DNA from 4 places in the Methylobacterium sp. NPDC097929 genome. Region 2 is predicted to be linked to each of the others. Evidence: predicted binding sites of a transcription regulator. Region 2 holds the regulator's gene; each other region holds the start of a gene.
The links. Region 2 encodes LexA, which represses DNA repair genes until DNA is damaged. Its sites were predicted from a motif close to TGTTCNNNNTGTGTTCNG; they were not measured.
Positions count from the first base shown of each region.

Region 1: a site for LexA is predicted at 1,975-1,992, ahead of ssb (single-stranded DNA-binding protein). Genes of this name have one in related genera too.
Region 3: a site for LexA is predicted at 1,482-1,499, ahead of recA (recombinase RecA). Genes of this name have one in related genera too.
Region 4: a site for LexA is predicted at 975-992, ahead of ACPCJR_RS08190 (trna delta -isopentenylpyrophosphate transferase). Genes of this name have one in related genera too.

Region 1 covers NZ_JBMVEP010000011.1:7,783-12,346, forward strand. Annotated here, with positions in the region: gene ACPCJR_RS20605 (glycosyltransferase 61 family protein) at 1-411, shown strand, start outside; gene ACPCJR_RS20610 (hypothetical protein) at 559-930, shown strand; gene ssb (single-stranded DNA-binding protein) at 1,279-1,836, opposite strand; gene ACPCJR_RS20620 (NADP-dependent oxidoreductase) at 2,038-3,054, opposite strand; gene ACPCJR_RS20625 (DUF4174 domain-containing protein) at 3,145-3,549, shown strand; gene ACPCJR_RS20630 (hypothetical protein) at 3,736-4,272, opposite strand; gene ACPCJR_RS20635 (phosphodiester glycosidase family protein) at 4,503-4,564, shown strand, end outside.
Region 2 covers NZ_JBMVEP010000002.1:245,973-250,536, forward strand. Annotated here, with positions in the region: gene ACPCJR_RS09200 (DUF1236 domain-containing protein) at 1-763, shown strand, start outside; gene lexA (transcriptional repressor LexA) at 931-1,656, shown strand; gene ACPCJR_RS09210 (ComEC/Rec2 family competence protein) at 1,650-3,908, opposite strand; gene gltX (glutamate--tRNA ligase) at 4,065-4,564, shown strand, end outside.
Region 3 covers NZ_JBMVEP010000001.1:190,466-195,029, forward strand. Annotated here, with positions in the region: gene ACPCJR_RS00855 (hypothetical protein) at 1-246, shown strand, start outside; gene recA (recombinase RecA) at 320-1,420, opposite strand; gene ACPCJR_RS00865 (hypothetical protein) at 1,919-2,122, shown strand; gene ACPCJR_RS00870 (hypothetical protein) at 2,150-2,380, opposite strand; gene cckA (cell cycle histidine kinase CckA) at 2,553-4,564, opposite strand, start outside.
Region 4 covers NZ_JBMVEP010000002.1:23,330-27,893, reverse strand. Annotated here, with positions in the region: gene recQ (DNA helicase RecQ) at 1-702, shown strand, start outside; gene ACPCJR_RS08190 (trna delta -isopentenylpyrophosphate transferase) at 1,047-1,733, shown strand; gene ACPCJR_RS08185 (ATP-dependent RecD-like DNA helicase) at 1,840-4,023, shown strand; gene ACPCJR_RS08180 (hydrolase) at 4,167-4,564, shown strand, end outside.

The sequences.
Region 1 (4,564 bases), on a different contig from region 2:
CATGGCGTTCAAGGATCTGACTTTTTTCCTAGTTTTTATGAATCGATGGATGTTGTCCTATCTCCGGCAATATCAAGTTTGGAAATGGACGGCTACCAGGGCTCGTTCGACGGGTTTCCAACGACGGCATGCGTTGAGGCTGGCGTTCGCGGAGTTGCCATGTTTCTTGTAGACTCTCTTAATCTAAACAAAAACATCGATGGAACTGAAGTACTCCGCAATGGGATCGATTTTGAATTAATTGTTCGCGATAGTGAGCAAATATGCTCGCTGCTCGAACGGTATCTCACTGATCGTCCTGCGCTTGCAGAGCTTGGCTTACAGGGACGAAATGCATTGTTGAGGATTTTCAGTATCGAAGAGCAGTTAATCCCGCGGCTGGCTTTTCTTACGAAAATCGCAGCGAATTGACCGGCTGGCTTTGGTCCGGGCTGATCGAGAAAAGCAGCCCGGACCGGGGGAGTTGCCGATAAATAGAGGTCAGAAGACGTGTGTGCAGCAGGTTGCGCTCAAGCTGTGCATGGCGTGACTTGCTCGATGGGTCGATCGGACAAGGTGTTGAACGGCGTCGCGATGGAGAGCTTATTATCGTCGCTGAAGGCGGCAGGCGAAGGCCTCGCGCACATGGCGCACAACCTTGAACCGGCCCGGCCCGTCGTCCAGGCTCTCGATCACGTCCTCGCCGATCCGTCGCAGGGACCCGCTGCAGGCCGGGCAGGTGGAGGAACTGGCATGGACCGCGCTCGCGCGGCATTCGGACATGGCCTGCCGGACCGGCTTGAGACGCGCAGTCTCGATCGCCTCGGTGATGGCCGGCGTAGGGGGCTAACGTTCGGCCTGATCGGTCTCCAGCGCCTCAATGCCCAGTTCGCGCTGCTCGACGCGCTCCCCAAGTTTCTCGGAGGAGGCGCGGAAACGCGCACGCTTTAACCGGTCAGGACGATGATCACCGTGTGCAATCGAGCGTCGAAGGAGTTGGACGCCCCGTTACGCGCCGGAGGGCGATCATGCCGCAGACGTTTGGATCGTACGCCGACACACTGGCTGCATCGACAACGGCCGGGAAGCGCTCGCCGTTCTCGAACCTAACCATTTTGAAAGAGTAAGGAGCTTTTTTCTAATACACGTCAGTTCCTTAGGCGCAATATCGAGCGGAAAATCATTGCCGCATTTTTGTACAAGAATTTCGTTGCAATTTCAAAAACGACTGCGGCCCGGATTTTTCAATCCAGGCCGCAGGTTAACGAGTTTAGAGGACGATTTGAAGGTCACCGCACATCAGAACGGGATGTCGTCGTCGAGGTCGTAGTTCGGCTTGGCGCCGCCGCCGCCCGAGGAGGGCCGGCGGTCGCCGCCGCCGGAGCGGCTCGAGCCGTAATCCTCGCGTCCGCCGCGATCGCCGCCGCGATCCCCGCCTCTGTCGCCGCCGCGGCTGATCTGGCCGCCGCCCTCGTCTTCGCCCGCGAAGTCGCCGCCGCCCCCGCCGCGTCCGTCGAGAATCGTCATCTCGCCGCGGAAGCGCTGGAGCACCACCTCGGTCGTGTACTTCTCCACACCCGACTGGTCGGTCCATTTGCGGGTCTGGAGCTGGCCCTCGATGTAGACCTTCGAGCCCTTGCGCAGATATTGCTCGGCCACCCGGGCGAGGTTGTCGTTGTAGATCACGACCGAGTGCCACTCGGTCTTCTCCTTGCGCTCGCCCGACGCCTTGTCCTTCCAGGACTCCGAGGTCGCGATGCGCAGGTTCACCACGGGGTCGCCCGAGGACAGGCGCCGGGTCTCGGGATCGCGCCCGAGATTGCCGACCAGAATCACCTTGTTGACGCTGCCCGCCATCTCATCTCTCCATCCGGTCCGATCTCACAGGGCATTCTTTTCCACGCCCGCGATGGCGGCGACTCTGGGCGTCCGGGCCGATCCCGGCAAGCGGTCCGTGCCGCTTGTGCCCGATTCCCACCGATCCGCCGCCGTATATGTTCTACATTTGTTCGCGAGTTCGAACAAGCGCCGCGGTGCTGCCCCGAATGGGAGCCCGGTTCAGGCCACCTTGACGACGAGCTTGCCGAAATTGGCGCCGCGCAGCATGCCGGCAAAGGCGGTCGGCGCGTTCTCCAGGCCCTCGACCACGTCCTCGCGGCCCTGGACCCGGCCCGCCCGGAGCCAGCCGCCGACATCGCGCAGGAAGTCGTCCTGCAGCGCGGCGAAGTCCCAGACGATGAAGCCGCGCAGGGTCAGCCGCTTGGTCAGCACGGCACGCATCAGCAGGGGGGAACGGTCGGGGCCGGGGGGCAATTCACTCAGATTGTACCCCGAGACGAGGCCGCAGACCGGCACGCGCGCGAAGTCGTTGAGCAGCGGCAGCACCGCGTCGAACACCGCCCCGCCGACATTTTCGAAATAGACATCGATCCCGTCCGGGCAGGCCCGGGCCAGCGCCTCGGGAAAATCGTCGGTGCGGTGATCGACCGCCGCGTCGAAGCCGAGCGTCTCGGTCAGGTAGGCGCACTTTTCGGGGCCGCCGGCGATGCCCACCGCCCGCGCGCCCTTGAGCCGGGCGATCTGGCCGACGAGGGAGCCGACCGGCCCGGTCGCCGCGGCCACCGCCACGGTCTCTCCCGCCTTTGGCCGACCGATCTCGAGCAGGCCGGCATAGGCGGTCATGCCCGGCATGCCGAGGAGGCCGAGGAAGCGGCTCGGCGGCCCCTCGGCCGGGTCGAGGCGGCGCAGGCCTTGGCCGTCCGAGACCGCGTAGTCCTGCCAGCCGGATTGGCTGAGCACGAGATCGCCCTCGGCGAAGGCCGGGTTTTCCGAGGCCACCACCTCGCTCACCGTCTGGCCGACCATGACCTCGCCGATCTCGACGGGCTTGGCGTAGGATTTCGCCGCGCTCATGCGCCCGCGCATGTACGGGTCGAGCGAGAGCCAGCGGGTCCGCAACAGAACCTCGCCCGGCTTCGGCGCCGGCATGCGCCCTTCCTCCAGGCGGAAATGCTCGGGGCGCGGCTCGCCGTGCGGGCGCGCGGCCAGCACGATCCGACGGTTGACGATGGCCATGGGGCCTCCGGCTGTTCGCGAAACGGAACCGGGCAGATGGGTCGCGCGCTGGTTCCGGCAATGCAGGGCAGGGCATGCGGGGAGGTGAGGATGGCGTGGAAGGTGGCGGCGGTGACGGCGGCGCTGATGGCGAGCAGCCCGGTGGGCGCGGCGGACGGCGACCCGCTGGCGGGCTATCGCTGGAAATCCCGGGTGCTGGTGCTGGCTGCCCCCGATCCGGGCGACGCCCGGCTCGCGGCCCAGCGACAAGCACTAGCCTCGGCGCGCGCAGGGGCGTCGGAGCGCGATCTCGTCACGGTCGAGGCGGTGGGCACGGGCGCGCAGGCTCTGCGGCTGCGCCGGCATCTCGGCCTGCCGGACGATGCCTTCCGGGCGGTTCTCGTCGGCAAGGACGGCGGCGCCAAGCTCACGGCGGCGGACCCGATCCCGCCGCAGCGCCTGTTCTCGACCATCGATGCGATGCCGATGCGGCGGGACGAGGCCAAGGGGCGCTGAGGGACGAAGGGGCGCTGAGGGGCGAAGGGGCGCTGAGGGGCGAAGGGGCGCTGAGGGGCGAAGGGACGCTGACGAGCGAAGGGACGCTGACGAGCGAAGGGACGCTGACGAGCGAAGGGACGCTGAGGCGCAAAAGGAAAGGGGCCGCACGCGGCCCCTTCTTCGTTCATGTCTGTCGGAAAAAGATCAGTAGCAGCGCTCGACCAGCACGCGGCGGTAGCCGTAGGGCGTCCAGGTCAGGCGCGGAACGGTATAGCAGCCGCCGCCGTAGTAGGGATCGTAGCCGACGGTCGAGTAGCCGTAGGGGCCGCCCCATCCGCCGTAGCCGCCCCAGCCACCGTATCCGCCGTAGAGCCCACCCGCGGCGAGACCCAGGCCGAGTCCGAGGCCGACGCCGCCGAGCCCGATGCCGCGGCGATAGCCCCAGCCCCCGCCGCGCCATCCGCCGTAGCCGCCGCGCCATCCGCCGAAGCCGGCGCCGCGATAGCCAAACCCCCGGCCGGCGAAACCACCGCCGAAACGCGGCCCCCCGAAGCCGCCACCGAAGCGGGGGCCACCGAAGCCGCCGCCGCGGAAACCACCGAACCCGCCGCCGAAGCCGCCGCCACGGAAGCCGCCGCCGTGAAATCCGCCGCCGCCGAAGCCCGGACGGGCATCGGCCGTGGCCGGGATCATCATCAGCGCGCCGGTCATCAGCGCCGATGCCAGAACAACCCGTTTCATCAGATCGTCTCCACCCGAGAGAGAGAATGAACCCCCTAGCTCGTTGTGAACGTTCGGGGAGTCGAATCGGTCCCTGCGACCGGGGGTCCCAAATGCGTGATGTGTTCGCGCCGGCGTACCGGGCAGGGCGTGCTTGAATGCTGCCATGCTTTCGGGTGAGGAGATCCGGCGCGGCCGAGCCGGCCCTCCCGCCTGCTTCCGAAGCGACCGCCGCCAGACAGGAACCGCCCGTGAAGCGCCGTCTCGCCGTCCTCGTCCCCGTCCTGCTCGCCTGCCTCACCCTCGCGCCGGA
Region 2 (4,564 bases):
AGCCGGCGGTGGTGCGGGCGGCGGAGCCGGCGGTGGCGCCGGAATGGGGGCCGGTGGCGCGGGCGGCGGCGGTGGCCCCGGCGGCGGTGCGGGCGGCGGAGCCGGAAGTATCGGCGGCGCGGGCGGCGGCGCCCGTGGCGGTGCGGGTGAGGTCGGTGGCGGAGCGGGCGGCGCCCGCGGTGGTGCGGAGACCGGCGGAGCCCGCGGCGGCGAGGCGGGCGGCGGTGCGGCCGGCGGAGCCGGGGGTGCCGCGCGCGGCACCGGCGGCAGCGAGACGGGTCCTCGCGGCGACCGCGACGGCGGCCCGGCCCGAGCCGGCGAACAGGGCGGGCGCGCCGGTCAGGGAGAGCGCGGCGACCGCGAACCCGGCAAGGCCGACCGCGACGGGGCGGGCGACCGCGACGGCCGCGGTGGACGTGACGCGGCCGGCGAGCGCGGCGGCCGCGACGGAGATCGTGCGGGCGACCGGGGCGGCCGAGGCTCGGCCAGCGAGGCGCGCGGGGCCTCCAAGAGCCTGAGCACCACTCAGCGCACGGAGTTCCGCCAGTCGATCACCCGCACCAACATCCGCCCGGTCACGAACGTGAACTTCTCCGTCCGCGTCGGCACGGCGATCCCGCGCTCCGTGTCGCTGCACCCGCTGCCGCCGGCCATCCTCTCGGTCGTGCCGGCCTATCGCGGCCTGCAGTTCGTGCTGGTCGGAGACGACATCGTCATCATCGATCCCGATACCTACGAGATCGTCGACGTGATTCCCGCCTGATTCGACGGGCGAACGGTCGAGAACGGAGGCGGCGGGGCGAGGGCTCCGCCGCCTTTCGCGTGTCGCGGCACGCGCTTGCGGAACAGGAGAGGAACGTCTAGGCTGTTCGTGCTTTGTTTTCCACGATTCTGCGGCGCCCCCGGCCCGCGGTCGACAGCAGGTGCCGCATGCTGACCCGCAAGCAACTCGAGCTGCTCCAGTTCATCCAGCAGAGGATGCAGGAGAGCGGCGTGCCGCCGTCCTTCGACGAGATGAAGGACGCCCTCGACCTCAAGTCCAAGTCCGGCATCCACCGCCTGATCATGGCGCTGGAGGAGCGCGGCTTCCTGCGCCGCCTTCCGAATCGGGCGCGGGCCATCGAGATCCTGCGCATGCCCGACGCGCCGGCGGCCAGGCCCGCGGCGGGCGCCGAGCCGCGCCGCTTCACCCCGAGCGTGGTCGAGGGGGGCCTTGCCGGCAAGCCGCCCGCGCCGAAGCCGCCGATGCTGCAGGCCCAAGACGGGAACGGACGTTCGGTGATGGTGCCGGTGATGGGCCGCATCGCCGCCGGTACGCCGATCTCGGCGATCGAGAGCCAGAGCCACACCATCGCGATGTCGCCGGACTTCCTCTCCGGCGGCGAGCACTACGCCCTGGAGGTGCGCGGTGATTCGATGGTCGAGGCCGGCATCCTCGACGGCGATCTGGTGGTCATCCACAAGCAGGACACCGCCAATAATGGCGACATCATCGTCGCCCTGATCGACGACGAGGAGGCGACCCTCAAGCGCCTGCGCCGCCGCGGCACCTCCATCGCCCTCGAAGCGGCCAACCCCGCTTACGAGACCCGCGTGCTCGGCCCGGATCGCGTGCGCATCCAGGGCAAGCTGGTCAGCCTCGTGCGCCGCTACTGAGGCTCGTCGGGCGGCGGATCGACCGGGTCCGCCGTCTCCGGGCCGGCGGTCGGCGCCTTGTCCGGCGCGGCCGCCGGCATCGGCGGGGCGACCGGGGGCTGCGGATGCCAGGGTTTGGCCGCGCCGGCACCGCGGGCCGTGACGATGTCGGGGCCGGCCGGGCGAAGGCGAATCGCCGTGGCGCCCCGCTCCACCAGGAAGGCGCGATCGACGACCAGGGGCGCTGCGCAGCCCGGCGGCGCGCGCAGGCGGCTGATCAGGATCTCGGCCCGGGCGCAATCCTCCGCGAAGGCGCGCTTGTCGGTCACGAAGGCGACGGCGCGCCCGTCGGCGGTCGTGAGGGTGCAGCCAAGACGGTCGCAGCGGGGGCCTGCCGCAGCCAGGGCGGCGTCGGGACGGCGCGGATCGCCGTCGGCCTTCAACCATTGCTCCAGAACGAAGACCGGTGGGCGCCCCAGCACGATCAGCCGGCCGTCCCTGCCGCGGACCGCCGCGCCGCCGCCATCGCGATCGACGTAGAGATCGAAGCGATCCGGAGCGCCGGCCAGGGCGAGGCCGATCGTGGCCGGTAGCAGCGCCAGAAGGCGCAGCCGCGACACGGCCAGGGTCGCCACGAGAAGCGCGGCGGCGAGCAGCGCCAGGGCCGCCGGGCCGAAGGCCGGCAGCACCACGGTGGCCTGCCCGAACCCGGCGATCCAAGACGAGATCTCCAGCATCCCGCGCACGGCGAGGCCCATCAGCCACCAGACCGGGCGGTCGAGGGCGAAGGGATAGGCCAGCATCCCGATGACCGCCGAGGGCATCACCGCGAGCGAGACGAGCGGCAGGGTCAGCGCGTTGCCGACGAGACCGAAGGGCTGCACCGTCTGGAAGTGATAGGTCGCGAAGGGCGCCGTCGCGACCTGCGCCACGAGGGTCGTGGCGAGCGTGCCGAGAATTGCCGCCGCCGCCGAGGCCGCGACGCGCCCGAGACGGGAGCGGCCCTCCGCCCGCAGCAGCCGGCCGTCGATCAGCGGCGCGCAGGCGATCAGGCCGGCCACCGCCCCGAACGACATCTGGAAGCTCGGCCCCAGCAGCGCCTCCGGCTCGCGCGCCAGCGCGACGAGGGCGGCCAGCGCGAGGTTGCGCATGCTCAGCGCCGGACGATCGACGAGGATCGCGCCGAGCATGATCAGCGTCATGATCAGCGCCCGCTCGGCCGCCACGTCCCAGCCGGAGAAGGCGCAATAGGCGGTCACGCCGACCATCGCCGCCCCGGCGGCGATCTTCTTGATGGGCCAGGTCAGCGCGAGCGCCGGCACCAGCGCGAGCCCGGCCCGCACCAGCCAGAACACCACGCCCGCGGCCAGCACCATGTGCAGGCCGGAGATCGAGACGACGTGGTAGATCCCGGCTGCTCGGAGCACGTCGTTGGTCCCGGCCGCGATCAGGCCGCGCTTGCCCGTGACGAGCGCCGCCGCCACGGCCCCGGCCTGCCCGCCGATCGCGTCGGTGATCCGCCGGGTCAGGCCGTTGCGGGCGTCGTCGATCGCCGCGGCCAGCCGCAGGGTCAGGGGCGGGGTCTCGGCCGGCGGCCCGACCTCGACCTTGCCGACGAGGGAGCCGACGGCCCCGATCCCGCGGAAATAGGCGTCGCGGGCGAAGTCGTAGCCGCCCGGCTGCACCGCCTCCGGGGGCGGCAGCAGGCGGGCGGTGGCGCGGATGGCGTCCCCCGGCCGCACCGCTTGAGCCGCCCGGTAGGAGACCCGCACCCGGCGCGGGCGGGTCGCCGCGTCGAGCGTGCCGAAGCTGTCGACCCGCACGATCAGGCGCGCGCCGCCCTCGCGCTCCTCGAGCCCTTCGACGAGGCCGGAGAGTGGTGCGATCGTCACCCGGGTGAGAACCGGCCCCGACACCGCGGCGACGCGCCGGACACCCGCGGCGAAGCCGAGGAAGACGGCCGCGACGGCCAGCGCGAGCGCGAGCCATCCGGGCCGGGCCCTAAGCAGCGGCGTCACGGCGAGGCTCAGGCCGGCGCCGACCAGGGGCGCGACGAGCGAAGGCTCGCCGTCGGTCGCCGTGAAGAAGAGGAGGATGCCGGCCCCGAACGCCACGGCGAGCCAGGGGAACAGGCGGCGCTGCTCCGCCTCGCGGGCGAGGCCCTGGCCGAGCCAGTGCCGGCCGCCCTGCCAGACGCCCGCCGGCCCGAGGAAACGGCCGGCGGCGAGGGCTGGGATCGCCCCCCGCACCACCCTGCCGCCGCCCTCCGCCATGATGTGCGCGCCCTCGGACCGATGCGCTCGACGCACGACCGGCGATGATGACGGATTCTTAACGCATCCGCTTCCTCGTGCTACACGCCCGCCGAGACCGGCCGAGGCCGCCCTCCCGCCATCCCGTACTTTTTCAAAGAAGCCTCCCAGCCGCCGATGTCGTCACCGGTCGTCACGCGCTTTGCGCCTTCGCCCACGGGCTTCCTTCACATCGGGGGGGCGCGCACGGCCCTCTTCAACTGGCTCTATGCCCGCCGCTTCGGCGGACGCATGCTGCTGCGGATCGAGGACACCGACCGGGAGCGCTCGACGCAAGGGGCGATCGACGCGATCCTCGACGGGATGCGCTGGCTCGGCCTCGATTGGGACGGCGACGTGATCTACCAGTTCGCCCGGGCCGACCGGCACCGGGCGGTGGCCGAGAGCCTGCTCGCCGCAGGCCACGCCTATCACTGCTACGCCACGGCGGACGAACTCACGCAGATGCGCGAGACGGCCCGCGCCGAGGGCCGCGCGCCGCGCTACGACGGGCGCTGGCGCGACCGCGACCCGTCCGAGGCGCCGGAGGGGGTCAAGCCGGTGATCCGCCTGCGCGCGCCCACCGAGGGCGAGACCGTGGTCGAGGATGCGGTGCAGGGCCGCGTCACCTGGGCCAA
Region 3 (4,564 bases), on a different contig from region 2:
GCGATGATGACGCTGGATTGGCCGTCGGGCCGGCCGAGCCTGCCCGAGGTCGCGCAGGCATTGAATGTCAGGCCATCCGATTTGGACAGTGCGTTCGGTGTCGTGCTGATCGATCCTCGGAGCAACACCTACACCGTTCAATGCCGAACATCGGCCTGCGCCTCCGCCGCCGAAAAGCCCGGTGTTGAAGGCCCGTTCTCGAATCCCGGCATCGGCGGGTTTGGGCCGCTCCGGTCGCAGCGCTGATACGACGGAGCCGCCGAACGCTCGTTCGGCGGCCCCGGTTCATTTCCGCGAATCCCGCTGCTCCGCCGACGGATTACGCCTCGCCCTCGTCGAGGTCCTCGGCGGTCGGCTTGGCGTTCTCCAGGATCCGGTCGGCGACCAGACCCGAATTCTGCCGGATCGACGCCTCGATCTTGTTGGCGATATCGGGATTGTCGCGCAGGAAGCCCTTGGCGTTCTCGCGGCCCTGGCCGAGGCGCTGGCTGTCGTAGGAGAACCACGCGCCCGCCTTCTCGACGATGCCGGCCTTCACGCCGAGATCGACCAGCTCGCCCACCTTCGAGACGCCCTCGCCGAACATGATGTCGAACTCGACCTGCTTGAAGGGCGGCGCGACCTTGTTCTTGACGACCTTGACGCGGACCTGATTGCCGATGGCCTCGTCGCGGTCCTTCAGGGTCGAGACGCGGCGGATGTCGAGGCGCACCGAGGCGTAGAACTTCAGGGCGTTGCCGCCCGTGGTCGTCTCGGGGCTCCCGTACATCACGCCGATCTTCATCCGAATCTGGTTGATGAAGATCACCATGCAGTTCGAGCGCGAGATCGAACCGGTCAGCTTGCGCAGGGCCTGGCTCATCAGGCGGGCCTGGAGGCCCGGCTGGCTCTCGCCCATCTCGCCCTCGATCTCGGCGCGCGGGGTCAGCGCGGCGACCGAATCGACCACGAGCACGTCGATGGCGCCGGAGCGCACCAGCGTGTCGGTGATCTCGAGGGCCTGCTCGCCGGTATCGGGCTGCGAGATCAGCAGGTCGTCGAGGTTGACGCCGAGCTTGCGCGCGTAGACCGGGTCGAGGGCGTGCTCCGCATCCACGAAGGCGCAGACGCCGCCCTTCTTCTGGGCCTCGGCGATGGTGTGGAGCGCCAGCGTCGTCTTGCCCGATGATTCGGGGCCGTAGATCTCGACCACGCGGCCGCGCGGCAGGCCGCCGACGCCCAGCGCGATGTCGAGACCGAGCGATCCCGTCGAGACGGTCTCGACCTCCTGCACCTTGTCGTTCTTGCCAAGGCGCATGATCGAGCCCTTGCCGAAGGCCCGCTCGATCTGCGTCAGCGCAGCCTCGATCGCCTTCGACTTGTCCTTGTCCGCTGCTGCCATTGTCGAGGATTCCACCATCTTCAGCGCGGGCTGGGCCATCGCTCGGCATCCTTATGCATGGGAGGGGCGCGGCGCTCAATCCGCCGGAGCCGATGCATTTCGTACCTGTTTTGTTCTCATCATGCAAGCCGGACCGCGCAAAATGGGGAGCGGCCGCTTCTCCCGCGCCTCCGGCTCGGCGCGAGCCCGACCGGCCGGCCGGTCCGCTGGACGACATGCGCTTCGGCGTCGCGTCCAGCGGCGAATCAGAGCGTCGAAAAACGATGTCAGGTCGGGATATGTTCGATATCGTGCCGACGTTTGGCCCGTGCGAGGACCTTGCGCTCGTTTCGTGAAGAATTGAATTCAGATTTCGGTTAACACGGAAGCGAAAAAACTGCGAATGGGCCGTCGCGAGAGGGGCGATGAGGGCCGAAAATTTCGATACTCGTTCAGCCCGGTACGTCTATGACACAAGACCGCACCTTAGTACCTAAAGGTCGCTCTAGCCGTGCGACGCGTGCCATGGTTCTATCGCGCGCACCAAAGGCGGTCCCGATGCCGAACGGTCTCGAAGAATTGCGGGTCATCGAGCGGCTTCTCTGCCAAGCGGAAGCACGATTGGGCTCACAGGGGACCTTTCGCCAGCGCACCCTCCTGCAGATGACGCTGTTCGAAGTCCGGCGCGGTCTGCAGGCGCCGCGGCGCAGCGATGAGGTACAGCCACCGATTGAGGCCAAGGACGACGCGGCGAAGCGATGACGCGCGGACCCGGTGACGGAAGTGACGCTAGGGCACGCCGCGGACGCTTCGCCATTCGCTGAACGCCCGCTGGCGCTGTTCGAAGGCGCGACGGAGCGGGCTTCCGGCCCGTCCCCTGAATTCGGACGACACCAGTTCGTCGTCCTCCACGACGCGACCCAGGGCCTGCCCGACTTCGTGGCGCCATTCCGCGTCGGCGAGGGCGAATTCCACATCCGTCACGATCGTGCGGTCGTCGTCGAGATCGTGACCGTGCACCCGCCCATCTCCGTCTTGGGTCGCGCCGCCGACCACGCGTCAGACTTGGCCACGGCGAAAAAAGTTAACTTACAGCAACTTCCTCCGCCCGTCACCGCAGATCGCGCCGCCCGCGCGCCAGCGCCGATCACATTCTCGAAAGTCTGCCCCGTTCGATTGAAACGAACGGCGATCAGCCGGCCATCGTCTGCTTCACGGTCTCGACGAGTTGTTTGAGGCTGAAGGGTTTGGGCAGGAAGTTGAACGCCTCGCCGTCGGGTAAGTTCTTGCGGAACGCATCCTCGGCGTAGCCCGAGACGAAGATCACCTTCAGGTCGGGGTAGTGCTTGCGCAACTCGCGCAGCAGGGTCGGGCCGTCCATCTCCGGCATGACCACGTCGGAGACCACCACGTCGATGCCCTCGGCGTGCTCCTCGATCAGGCGCAGGGCCTCGACGCCGGAGGCGGCCTCCAGCACCGTGTAGCCGCGGGCGGACAGGGCCCGCGAGTTGACCGCACGCACCGGATCCTCGTCTTCCACCAGGAGCACGGTGCCCTGGCCGGTATGGTCGGCGGCAGGCTTCGGCGGTTCCGGCGCGCGGGCCGGGCGAGCAGACTCCGACCCGGTGCCGTCCGAGGCTGCCTCGCCCTCCCCGGATGCCGAACGTTCGTCCGTCTCCGATCCCGCGGCGGCCGACTTTGCCGAAGCAGTCGGCAGCGCGGGCGGCAGCGACTCGGGCAGGCTCTCGATGCCGGGCACGTGGCGCGGCAGGTAGATGCGGAAGGTGGTGCCTTCGCCCACCGTCGACTGCACGTCGATGGCGCCGCCCGACTGATTGACGATGCCGAACACCGTCGAGAGCCCGAGGCCGGTGCCCTTGCCGATCTCTTTCGTCGTGAAGAAGGGCTCGAAAATCTTCTGGCGCACCTCCGGCGGAATGCCCTCGCCGGTGTCCGTCACCTCGATCATGACGTGGTCGCCCGCCGGGATGCCGACCGGGCGCTCGGCATCGACCGCGCAATTGGTGGTGCGGATCGTCAGGCTGCCGCCGCCCGGCATGGCGTCGCGGGCGTTGACCGCGAGGTTCACGATCACCTGCTCGAACTGGTTCACGTCGGCCTTGATCGGCCAGATCTCGCGGCCGTGGCGGAAATCGAGCTGCACCCGCTCGCCGAGCAGGCGCTTGAGGAGAAGCGTCAGGTCGGAGAGCGCTTCCCCGACATCCATCACCTCCGGCCGCAGGGTCTGGCGGCGGGAGAAGGCCAGCAGCTGGCGCACCAGGGATGCGGCCCGGTTCGCGTTCTGCTTGATCTGCATGATGTCTTGGAAGGCGTGGTCGGTCGGCCGGTGGCTCGCCAGCAGCAGGTCCGAGTAGCCGATGATCGCCTGGAGCACGTTGTTGAAGTCGTGGGCGATGCCGCCCGCGAGCTGGCCCACCGTGTCCATCTTCTGGGTCTGGGCGATCTGCTGCTCCAGCTGGCGCTGGGCGGTGGTGTCGAGGGCGTAGAGGATCACCCGCTCGCCGTCGCCGCCGGTCTCGCCCTCCGCGTCCGGGCTCTGCGTCCCGTCCGCGTCGGCCGGGCTCATCCAGACGCGGGCCGAGCGGTCGCCGGGACCCGACAGCTCGACCTCGATCGGGTCGAGGCCGCCGAAGCCGTTGGCCGCCCGCGCAAGCGCCCCCTCGATGGCACCGCGGTCGCGCTCCAGCACGGCGTCGCGCATCATCGGATCGGGCGCCTCGCGACCGGCTTCGGCCGCGGGCTGGCGCGGCATGCCCGCGAACAGGCGCACGAAGGAGGCGTTGGCGCGAATCACCCTTCCGTCGCGGTCGAGCGTGGCGATGGCGATCGGGCTGTTGTTGAGGAAGCGGGCGAGCCGCACCTCCGCCGCGCGCTGCGGCTCGTCGGCATCCGAGCCGGCGGAGCGGTTGAGCACGAAGGTGCGCGAGGGGCCGGGCGCCCCGTCCTGCCCGTAGGCGACGCGGTGGTAGAGCCGGGTCGGCAGCGGCTGGCCGTTGCGGCGGCGCAGGTCGATGTCGAAGCGGTCGGTGCGCACCTCGCCGGGAAGGCCCGGCGCGGCGGTGAGCACGTCGGCCCCCGGCGCGATCTCGAGGAGCTTGAGCCCGCCCGAGCCGACGGTGGCGAGATCGTAACCGAGCCAGGAGGCCAGGGTCGCGTTCATGTAGACGATCGACCCGGCCGCAT
Region 4 (4,564 bases), 220 kb from region 2:
TATTTCGGCGAGACCAGCGCGCCCTGCGGCCGCTGCGATCTTTGCCGCGGCGGCGTCTCCCTCATCGACGGCACGGTCGCGGCGCAGAAGCTGCTCTCGGCGATCGTGCGCACGGGCCAGCGCTTCGGCGCCGCCTATGTCTGCGACGTGGTGCACGGCAAGGAGAGCGAGCCGATCCGCCGCAACGGGCATGCCGCGCTCAAGACCTTCGGCGTCGGCGCCGACAAGCCGGTGGCCGCCTGGCGCGCCCTGTTGCGCCAGCTCTTCGCCGCCGGGGCGGTGGCCGAGAACACCGACGGCTATGGCGGCCTCGTCATGACCGAGAAGGGCGAGGCGATCCTGTTCGGCCGCGAGACGGTGCAGGTGCGCCCCGACCCGGAGCCGAAGAAGGCCGAACCGAAGAGCCGCCGCACGGCGGCCCGCGACGACGAGACCGCGCTCAGCGAGGCCGACGAGGCGCTGTTCCAGCACCTGCGCGGCCTGCGCGCCACCATCGCCCGGGGCGAGGGCATCGCCGCCTTCATGGTCTTCCCCGACCGGACGCTCATCGAGATGGCGCGGGCCAAGCCCGTCGATCTCTGGGCCCTGCGCACGGTCCACGGCGTCGGCGAGCGCAAGCGCGAGGCCTACGGTGAGCGCTTCACCGACGCGATCCGCGAGTTTCTGAGTGATACCGTCGGCGGGCGCGGCGCCCCGGGTTAGGGACGCCGTCGCCGTTTCGAAGACGTTGCGGAACGAGGGTCAGTAATCCGCCGCGTAGAGCTTGGCGTGAAGCGTGAGTAGCTGATCCTAACAGCGCGTGGGCCGTCGGCCCGACACGGAAGGGCTCTTCCGGCCGGCGAATGGTTCCTTGAGGGTGAAACCGGCTCCGCGGATTCGATGCTTTCCTCGCGGCTGCGGGGAGAGACGCCAGCGACCGCTTGCCGCAGCTCAGCGCGGTGTGCAGGCTGAAGTTATCCACATATTATCCACAGCAGAACATAACAGGAACAAGCGCTGCCGCAGCGCCCATCGCTCACGGGCCTCGCCCCAACCAGGGACGCACCATGAGAACCGCCGACAAGCAGATCGCCGACATCCTCGTGCGCTACGGCGAGCCCTTCGCGGGCAACGTCTGGCGCGTGCAGGGCACGGCCGTGATCTACCACAAGACCCTGGAGCGGATCGCCGCCCACACCAAGATCCGCTTCGATACCCCGACTCTCCTACGCAGCGAGCGGGACGAGGCCGTGCTCCTCGTCACCGGCCGCATGCCCGGCGAGAAGGCCGGTGAGGAACGGGTCGAGTGGTCGATCGGCGAGGCGCTGGTGAACGTGAACTACCGCGTCTCCGGCCGTCAGGCCGCCTATGTCTACGCCATGGCCGAGAAGCGGGCCAAGGACCGGGTCATCCTCAAGTTGATCGAGCTGCATGGCCTCGTCTATTCCGAGGAGGAGGCGGACGAGTTCCGCCAGAACCAGTCCATGGCGATCCGCGCCGTGGACGAGGATTTCGATGCGCCGCCGGCCTTCGACGAGGTGACGGAGCAGGAAGCCGACCTCAAGCGCTTGATCGACGAGGCGGAATCGATCAACGCGGTCACCGACCTGATGCTCGACGAGCGCACGCAGGGCATCCTCAACGCAATGCCGAACGGCACCCGCGAGGAGGTCCGCGACTACGCCAAGGCCCGCCTGCGGGCCCTGGGCTGGCCCCCAGCCAAGAAGGCCGGCCGCGGCAGCCGGGCCGCGTAACGGGATCCGGAGGGGGAACCCTTCGGCCGAGGCCCGGCGTTCTCCAGGGCTCCGCCCTGGTCCCGCGAAAGGTCTCGACCTTTCGAAACCATGACGGGATGAGCCCATGAACGCGCCGGTCCGGCCTCCCGGCCTCGACGTGCTGGCCGGCTCGGTCGAGCGGGTGACGTTCCACAGCGCCGAGACCGGCTTCTGCGTGCTCAAGGTCCATGCCCGCGGTCGCCGCGACCTCGTGCCGGTGGTGGGCCACGCCCCCGCCATCGCGGCGGGCGAGTGGCTGACGGCCTCCGGCCGCTGGACCACGGATCGCGAGCACGGGCTGCAGTTCCGGGCCGAGACCCTTCAGGTCACGCCGCCGACCGGTGTGGAGGGTATCGAGCGCTACCTCGCCTCCGGCCAGATGCGCGGCATCGGCCCGATGATGGCCAAACGCATCGTCGCGGCCTTCGGCGAGGCGGTGTTCGAGATCATCGAGGCCGAGCCTGCCCGCCTGACCGAGGTGGAAGGCATCGGCCGGACGCGTGCGGCCCGCATCGTCAAGGGCTGGGCCGAGCAGAAGGCGGTGCGGGAGATCATGATCTTCCTGCACGCGCACGGCGTCGGCACGGCTCGCGCGACCCGGATCTTCCGCACCTACGGCGCGGACGCGCTCAAGGTCATGGCCGAGGACCCCTACCGGCTCGCCCGCGACATCCGCGGCATCGGCTTCCGCACGGCCGACGCCATCGCGCTGCGCCTCGGGCTTACCCGCGACGCGCCGCAGCGTCTCGCCGCAGGCATCTCCTACGCCCTCCAGACAGCGATGGACGAGGGCCATTGCGGGCTTCCCGTCGAGCGGTTGGTCAGCCTCGCCGCCGATCTTCTCGAGGTCGGTTCCGATCTCGTCCGGGTCGCTGCGGCGCTGGTTCTGCGTGAGGGCCGAGAGGTGGTCGCTGACAGCCTGCGCGGCGAGCCCTGCCTGTTCCTCAAGGGGCTGCACGGGTCCGAGCGGGCCATCGCGATGCGGCTGTCGGAGCGCGCCGCCGGGGCGCCGCCCTGGCCGGCGATCGACTTCGCCCTCGCCCGCCCCTGGGTCGAGGCGAGGACCGGCAAGGCCCTGTCCGAGTCCCAGGCCGAGGCCGTGCGGCTGGCCCTGTCCGCCAAACTCTGCGTGCTGACCGGCGGGCCGGGCGTCGGCAAAACGAGCACGCTCGACGCGATCCTGCGCATCCTCACCGCCAAGGGCGTGCGGGTTCTGCTCGCGGCTCCCACGGGGCGGGCGGCCAAGCGCATGGCCGAGCAGACGGGATTGGAGGCGCGCACCATCCACCGCCTCTTGGAGATCGACCCGCGCACCAATGGCTTCCAACGCGGCGAGGACAACCCGCTCGATTGCGATCTCCTCGTCATCGACGAGACCTCGATGGTCGACGTGCCGCTGATGCACGCCCTCCTGAAGGCGGTGCCGGAGCGCGCCGGCCTGATCCTCGTCGGCGATGTCGATCAGCTCCCCTCCGTCGGACCCGGACAGGTTCTCGCCGACGCGATCGCGTCGGGCCGCATCCCCGTGGCGCGCCTCACCGAGATCTTTCGGCAGGCGGCGCAGAGCCGGATCGTCGTCAACGCCCACAGCATCAACACCGGGCGGATGCCGCTCTCGCCCGCCAAGGGCGAGGCCAGCGACTTCTACCTCGTCGAGATCGACGATCCCGAAGAGGGCGTCGCATGTCTGATCGAACTCGTCACCCGCCGGATACCCCGTCGCTTCGGCCTCGATCCCGCCCGCGACATCCAGGTGCTGACGCCGATGATCCGCGGCTCCCTCGGCAGCCGCAACCTCAACCACGCCCTGCAGCGGGTGCTGAACCCGGCCCCGCCCGCCGAGGTCGAGCGCTTCGGCTGGCGTTTCGCCCCGGGAGATCGGGTGATGGAGACCCGCAACGACTACGACCGCGACGTGTTCAACGGCGATCTCGGCACCGTGAGCGCCATCGACGCGGAGGAGGAAGCGCTGGTGGTCGATTTCGACGGGCGCGCCGTGGTCTACCCCTTCAACGAACTCGACACGCTGGTGCCGGCCTTCGCCACGACGATCCACAAGGCGCAGGGCTCGGAATACCCGGCCGTGGTCATCCCGGTGGTGACGCAGCACCGGACCATGCTCGCGCGCAACCTGCTCTATACCGGCGTCACCCGCGGGCGACGCCTCGTGGTGCTGGTCGGCCAGCGTCGGGCGATCGGCATGGCGATCCGCGAAGGCGCCTCGCGCCGGCGCTGGACCAAGCTCAAGGAATGGCTCGAAGCGGGTTGAAGCCGACGAGTGTCACGCGTTTGCCCTCGCCGCGGGCCCGCGCCATCGTGTAGGCAGCGGGTGAACGGGCGCGCCGTCACGCTCGCCCGACCCGAGAGCGAGCAGGGCGGTCCGCCATTTCCGAGCCCGATCACAGCCGAAAGGTGCGGCAGGTCTTCTACCTGCCGGGCTTCGATCCCCGTGAGCCGGAAACCTATTGGGGCCTGTTCCGCCGCGAGAGCCGCATCACGTCGGGGCGCCGCGGGATGGCCATCGAGGTCTCGGAACCGGTCCGCTCCGCCGACGGCATCAGCCTCGACTGGGACGTGCGGAGCGAGGCCGACGGCCGCACCACCCACGTGCGCTACAGCCTGCTGCGCTGGGACGACATCGTCCGCGCCCGCTTCCCCCGCTCGAACCTGCGACGGCTCGCGGAATTGCCGCCGCTCTGGTGGCGGCTCTGGCGCTCGGGCTACCTCAAGGCCTTCCGGCGCGAGGCGCGGCGCTTCTACCGGGTCATCGTCAGCGTCCATCAGTTCTACCTCGCCTTCGTCCTCCTCAG